DNA from 3 places in the Bacteroides mediterraneensis genome. Region 3 is predicted to be linked to each of the others. Evidence: riboswitches for the same ligand, from Rfam matches in the RefSeq annotation. Region 3 holds a riboswitch; each other region holds the start of a gene.
The links. Region 3 has a riboswitch for cobalamin ahead of OIM59_RS01830 (TonB-dependent siderophore receptor). Riboswitches for the same ligand answer to the same signal wherever they lie in the genome.

Region 1 (2,266 bases), 3.1 Mb from region 3:
ATTCGGTCAGGTTCTCGGCGGTTTCTTGTCCGTTCTTGTGGCGTACAAGGAACAGGGACGACCAGGTGACTTCATATTTTCGGGCCAGCTCCTCGTTTTCAGCTTTGGAGATATCGATGATGCGGAAAGTCAGTCCGGTGTGGTCTGAAGAGACGGTCTGCAGGCTGTCTGTTACAGCTCGGGTGTTCTTTTCGATGGCGATGCACGTGGCGCATCGTTGTTTCCCATGGAAATAGAGCACTTCCACTCCGTCTTTGATGGTTTCAGTCTGTGTTTCCGTTTGTGCCGTGGTCTCATTCCGGGAATTCATTCCACAAGAGGAGAGCAGAAGGCAGGTGGCGAGTAAAAATAGCATTCTTTTCATGTTTCTTTTTTATTTATGTTAGTCTTTCGTAAAACAACGAACGATTAGGACAAAAAAGAGCCTGCTTATTTGCAGCAGCCCTTTTTCTTGCAAACAGGCTGTCCAAAGAAGTCGGCAAACATCTTCTGGGCCAGTGCCCAGTTTTCCTTGTGGATGCAATACTTCACCTTGGGCGGCTCAATTTCTCCCTGAATCAGTCCGGCTTCTTTCAGTTCCTTCAGATGTTGCGAAACCGTAGCTTTGGCTATCGGCAGTTCATCGTGGATGTCGCCGAAGAAACAGCTTTCCTGTTGTAGCAGGAATTGCAGGATGGCCATGCGGGCAGGATGGCCCATGGCCTTGGCAAACCGGGCTATCCGTTCTTGTTCCTCTGTGTATTTTTTAGCAGTCATAGGCTTTTGCTTTGTTTGCTGTTCGCAAAATTACGAATAATGAAATAAATGGGCAACATAAGAGGATTTTTTTAACAAGATAAAATATTTTGTCCGTTTTATAAGAAAAATTTGTCAAATTGTATTACCTTTGCATCGGAATGGTTCCGAGTGTCTGTTCAGGCCCTCGGATGAAAAGGGAATCAGGTGCAAGTCCTGAACAGTCCCGCTGCTGTAAGCTCCATTCAACCTGCTGGAAAAGACTCATGCCACTGATGACTGAACACAATCGGGAAGGCTCCAGGAGGGGAGTAAGTCAGAAGACCTGCCATCATACATGTTAACCACACTCGTGGGATTAGGTGGTTAAAACGATTTGGATTTTCAATTAGTACGGAAAAAGTATGGGTAGACGGAAGTTTCTGTCTGTCATGCTGGGGGGTATCCTATGCCTAGGGAGTGCTGTGCCCCTTCGTTCGCAGAGCAGGCTCGACAGTTTGCAGCATTTGGACGAAGTGGTGGTCACGGTACGTGCGTTGCCCAAGGAAGTGATACCCGTGCAGCAACTGGCGGGTGAACAGCTCAGTCGGCTGTCGTCGCACAGCGTGGCAGATGCCCTGAGGTATTTCTCGGGTTTGCAGATAAAGGATTATGGCGGTGTGGGCGGTCTGAAGACGGTCAATATCCGGAGCATGGGCACGAACCATGTGGGGGTGTTCTACGACGGCGTGGAGCTGGGGAATGCCCAGAACGGGACGGTCGATTTGGGACGTTTCTCGCTCGACAATATGGAGTCTGTCACCTTGTACAACGGACAGAAGAGTGCCATTTTCCAGCCGGCCAAGGATTTCGGTTCGGCAGGTTCCATTTATTTGCAGTCCCGGGTGCCTGTGTTTTCCGGAAAAGAATTGCAGCATGTCAAGGCGACTTTCAAGACGGGTTCGTTCGGGCTGGCCAATCCTTCCCTGCTGTGGGAACGGAAGCTGACGGAGAAGGTGAGCACGTCGTGGAGTGCGGAATACTTGTACACCACGGGAAAATATAAGTTCTCCTACCGCAAGCAGGACGGGTATGATACCACTGCCGTGCGGCAGAACGGTGATGTGAATGCGTTGCGGATGGAAGGGGGCTTTTATGGAAAACTGCCGCGGGGTTATTGGCGGGCGAAGTCGTACTTGTATCGTTCGGAACGGGGATACCCGGGAGCGATTGTGCGCAACAAGTTCTCGCACGAGGACCGGCAGTGGGATACGAATTTCTTTACGCAGGGGGCGTTCAAGAAGGATGTGGCCGACTGGTACAGTCTGATGGCGCACGTGAAATATGCGTATGATTACCTGCATTACCTGGCCGATCCGCACAAGGACGAGTCGCTGATGTACACCAACAATCATTATTACCAGCAGGAAGTGTATGCTTCTCTGGCTAACCGCTGGACGCTGACTCCTTTCTGGGAGGTCAGTCTGTCGGCAGATTACCAGTTCAATCTGCTGAATGCCGACCTGACGGACTTTGCCTATCCTCGCCGGCA
Region 2 (2,266 bases), 440 kb from region 3:
GGCTTCGATGCGCTGGAAATGTGTGCGTATGCCCTGAAGGATTTCTTTTTCCTCCGTTTCTATCCCTTTGAGGTCGAACAACAGGCCGAGATGTGTAGCCAGAATTTTCTGGAAACTTTTCAGTACTCCTTTGGCCATGAAGAAGTCGAAGGCCGGAATAGCCTGTCCCCCATGCTGCTCGTTCTGGTTGGTCTGGAAGATGATGGTGGCCAGTGTGGCATAGCTTTGGATGGACTGCGGCGTACGGATACTGCCGTTTTTGGTATGGAAACCCCGTTCGAACAGGTCGTCCAGGTCGTACTGGATACAGGTCGTCGTTTTAGTGGGATAATAATCCAAGTCGTGAATGTGGATGTCGCCCAACTGGTGTGCCTCGGCATACTGCTTGGGCAACAAATATTTGTAGGTGTAATCCTTGGTGATTTCAGAAGCGAACGTCATCATCTGTCCGGCTGGCGTATGACTCGACATGTTGGCGTTGCTCAGGTTCACATCGTTCTTGTCGATGGCCACGATGCCGTCCATGATGTGTTTGATATGCGTTTTACGCTCCCGTTCGGTGTTGCGCCACTGGCGGTAGATGATGTATTTCTTGGCCACCTCCGGCTGTACTTTCATCAGCTCGTTTTCCACGAGGTCCTGAATGTCTTCCACCCCGATGGTCTGTTGGGTGAAATGCGACACCACCTGCCGGGTGATACCTTCTATTTCCTCCTCCTGGAAGTCGATGCCGGTGGCCTTGAACGCTTTGCTGATGGCATTGGTGATTTTGGCGGCCGAAAAGTTCTCCTGCTTTCCGTCGCGCTTGATGATACGGATTTCTGTCAGATTCATTTTTCTGTAAATTAAAGAGTGAGACATAAATTTAGGCTTTTCCGGGCAGGTCTTCTGACTGATCTCTCGCCGTAGACGCCTTCCCATGAGCAGGCTCACAGTGGCTTGCAGAGCGTGTCACGGTTTCCACAAGAATCACAGCAGCAGGTACTGTTGCCGATTTGCACGGCATTCCCTTTTGAAACGGTTAAGTTACCTTCGGAAAAGTGAGGCAAAGATAGACGTTTGGGAGGAAAATAAAAAATGGAAATTTAGACAAGTTTCTAAATTTGGAGAACTTTTTCAGTGTAAATTCGGCTTACAGTATGCTGTGGAGCTATATTTTGGCGAACTGTAATTTATACTGGTATTTTAATGTTGGAAACTTCTGTATTATTCCTTAGTTTAAGAAGAGAGGAGGATAGGAGAAGGTAAAGTCTCTCACGATACTCGGCAGCAACATGCGTACGTGCGTCGTGAGAGACGGCAGATTATTTTTTTTCGGGCAGGTTGACCGGTGTCAGGCCCATCTGTTCCGCTTTTTTCAGCATAAAGTCGAAGGCTGCATCGTGTTCGTTGGGAATCACCCCGTCGAGGATGGCGTCCTTGATGGAACTTTTCAGGCTGCCGATTTCACGGCAAGGCTGGAGGTTGAACACGTGCATGATTTCCGCCCCGTCTACCGGCGGCTGGAAGTTCCGGATACGGTCTTTCTCTTCCAAATCCTTCAGTTTCTGGCGCACCAGCTTGAAATTGTCCAGGAAGCGCTGCTTGCGGGCTTCGTTCTTCGAGGTGATGTCGGCCTCGCAGAGCATCATCAGGTCGTCGATGTCGTCGCCGGCCTCAAACAGCAGACGGCGTACGGCCGAGTCGGTCACTTCCTCGTCGGCAATGACGATGGGGCGCATGTGCAGTCCCACAAGCTTCTGCACGTATTTCATCTTCTCGTTCATCGGGAGCTTCATCTTGCGGAAGATTTCCGGAATCATCTTTTCCCCGATGAAGTTATGGTTGTGGAAAGTCCATCCCGCCTTGGGTTCCCAGCGTTTCGTTCTCGGTTTGCCGATGTCGTGGAGCAGGGTTGCCCAGCGCAGCCACAGGTCGTTGGTCACTTTGGAGATGTTGTCCACCACCTCCAGGGTATGGTAGAAATTATCCTTGTGTCCGCGTCCGTTGCGTACTTCCACTCCTTGCAGAGCCACCAGCTCCGGGAAAATCAGTTCCAGCAGTCCACAGCGGTCCAGGTCGATAAACCCTTTCGACGGAACCGGCGACAAGAGTATCTTGTTCAGTTCGTCGGCAATACGTTCGCGGGAGATAATCTTGATACGGTCCTTGTTGCGTTCCAGTGCCGCAAAGGTCTCGTCGTCGATGTAGAAATTCAGCTGTGTGGCAAAGCGGATGCAGCGCATCATGCGCAGCGGGTCGTCGCTGAAGGTGATGTCCGGGTCGA
Region 3 (2,266 bases):
TGGTGAGCAGGACGCCGGCAGTCGACAGAACAATTCCCGGAGTGAGTACTGGCTTGATGTCGCCGTATTTCGTGTCCATACCTCCGGAAAAAAGGATGATGCTCAATGCCATCATACCAATAAACTGTGCATCCGAAGCACTGTTGAACTGCAATCCCAGTCCGTCGCTTCCGAAAAGCATTCCCACCACAAGAAAGAGTAAGAGGGTAGGGATTCCAAACCGGTATCCGGTCTTGCTGATAAGAATACTGGAAAAAATCAGGATTGACCCAATCATCAAAATATTTTCTGCCGTAAAAATCATAATGCCTTAAGTGATTAATAAAAGTAAAGGTTTGTGTAAATATTAATGTCCGAAGGTAAGAAAATGTTTTGTGGATAAGGGCTTTTCATGAAAATTTTTGTGGATTTTTTATTTTGGTTCGTCCGTATCATTTTTTTCAGGCATCCTTGTGTGAAAATGAAAATTACCGGATAATTTCTCTGTCCCACACTGTGGGATATAAAAACCACAGTGTGGGATATATATTTCACAGTGTGAAATACAAAAACCAAACAGTGGAACAGAGAATTTATGGAAGTGTTTTGAAGAATATGTGAGGGAGTTTCAAAGAATGTGTAAGGAAGAAAAGGATTGTACTATAATTTTGTAGAAATTTATTTTTGTTTTTCAAGAAAACCGTATATTTGCAATGTTTTGTTCCGTTTGGATTTCCGTTCGGCGAAATCACGGATGAAAAGGGAATCGGGTGAAAGTCCCGAACAGTCCCGCTGCTGTGAACTCCAGCGTTTCGACGTTTGTCTACCGACTACGAGGCCACTGTCTTTCAATGAAAGATGGGAAGGCAAGACAAACGGGAGTAAGTCAGAAGACCTGCAAAACGAAGTCATGCTTGCATTCTCGAGGAAAGGATGGCAAGAACGTGCGTAATGTAGAATTACAATTAAAAATTTAAATGAAAAGATGGAATGAACCGGCTTTCAGGGTCGGGTATCGCTTTTTTATACTCGTGTGCCTGTGTGTCCTTACAGGAGTGGGGAGTGTTTTTGCACAGCAGGCCGATTCGGACAGCATTACGGGAAAAGTGCATCAGATTCCGGATGTGACGGTGAGCGTGCGTAAGACTCCTCAGGCCGTGAAAGCTACTTCCCCCTTGCAGGTGATGGGAAAAATGGAAATGGAGCGTCTGGGGGTGCATGAAGTAGCCGATGCCGTGCGCCATTTTTCGGGAGTGACGGTAAAAGATTATGGAGGTATCGGAGGATTGAAAACGATTTCTGTCCGTAGCTTGGGAAGTCAGCATACGGGAGTGATTTATGATGGGGTAGCTGTCAGTGACTGTCAGTCAGGTCAGGTAGACATCTCTCGCTTTTCTTTGGATAACGTGTCCCAACTCACCATGACGATAGGACAGAGTGACGATATTTATCAGACTGCACGTGCTTTTGCTTCTGCGGGTGTGTTGAGCATTCAGACTGCCCGACCTGATTTCCAGGAAACATCGTATCATATCAATGCCAATTTGAAGGCCGGCTCTTTCGGTTTGGTAAATCCTTCCATATTATACAATCAGCGCCTGTCTGCTAAAACATCCCTGTCTGTATATGGCGATTTTTTGCGGGCAGACGGCAATTATCCCTTTAAAATGTGGAATGGGAACAGTCTGATTGACAGTAAGCGGAATAATAGTGACATACGGACTTACCGTGCGGAAGCTACCTTGTATACAAACCTGACTTCCAAACAAGATTTACAGGTAAAAGCTTATCTTTTTGATTCGGAGCGTGGATTGCCGGGAGGTGTGGTTTATGACAATCCCTATGCGGCAGAACGACTTTTTGACAAAAACTATTTCGGGCAATTCCGATATGAGAACCGTTTTTCCGACCGTCTTAAACTTCAGGCTTCGGGTAAGTTCAATTATAGCTGGAACCGGGATTACAATGATGAGGCCTCAGGTATCACCGATGACCGTTATAGACAGACGGAGACCTATTTGTCTGCCACTTTGTGGGGAGACTTGGGAAAAGGATTCTCTTTGTCGTTGGCACAAGATTTTGTGTATAACTATTTGCATACGAATCTGGAAAAGTGCCAGTTTCCGCAGCGTTATACGTTGTTGACGGTCCTGGCTGCCCAATATCAACGTGCTTCTTTTACGGCTACTGCTTCTTTATTGAATACCTATATTACGGAAAATGTGCGTATTGGAACGGCGGCTGCAGACCGTAAGCGTCTTTCTCCTGCGTTTAGTGTGTCATGGAA

Region 1: linked by a shared signal. The riboswitch ahead of OIM59_RS15420 (TonB-dependent receptor) and the one ahead of OIM59_RS01830 (TonB-dependent siderophore receptor) in region 3 are both predicted to bind cobalamin.
Region 2: linked by a shared signal. The riboswitch ahead of OIM59_RS00140 (anaerobic ribonucleoside triphosphate reductase) and the one ahead of OIM59_RS01830 (TonB-dependent siderophore receptor) in region 3 are both predicted to bind cobalamin.

What each region holds. Positions count from the first base shown of each region.
Region 1 is NZ_DAJPEN010000001.1:3,616,783-3,619,048, reverse strand. Features, by position in the region: gene OIM59_RS15430 (nitrophenyl compound nitroreductase subunit ArsF family protein) at 1-364, opposite strand, end outside; gene OIM59_RS15425 (helix-turn-helix transcriptional regulator) at 430-756, opposite strand; cobalamin riboswitch at 881-1,083, shown strand; gene OIM59_RS15420 (TonB-dependent receptor) at 1,167-2,266, shown strand, end outside.
Region 2 is NZ_DAJPEN010000001.1:30,549-32,814, forward strand. Features, by position in the region: gene OIM59_RS00140 (anaerobic ribonucleoside triphosphate reductase) at 1-834, opposite strand, end outside; cobalamin riboswitch at 861-1,049, opposite strand; gene OIM59_RS00145 (CCA tRNA nucleotidyltransferase) at 1,305-2,266, opposite strand, start outside.
Region 3 is NZ_DAJPEN010000001.1:470,549-472,814, forward strand. Features, by position in the region: gene OIM59_RS01825 (potassium/proton antiporter) at 1-304, opposite strand, end outside; cobalamin riboswitch at 681-897, shown strand; gene OIM59_RS01830 (TonB-dependent siderophore receptor) at 957-2,266, shown strand, end outside.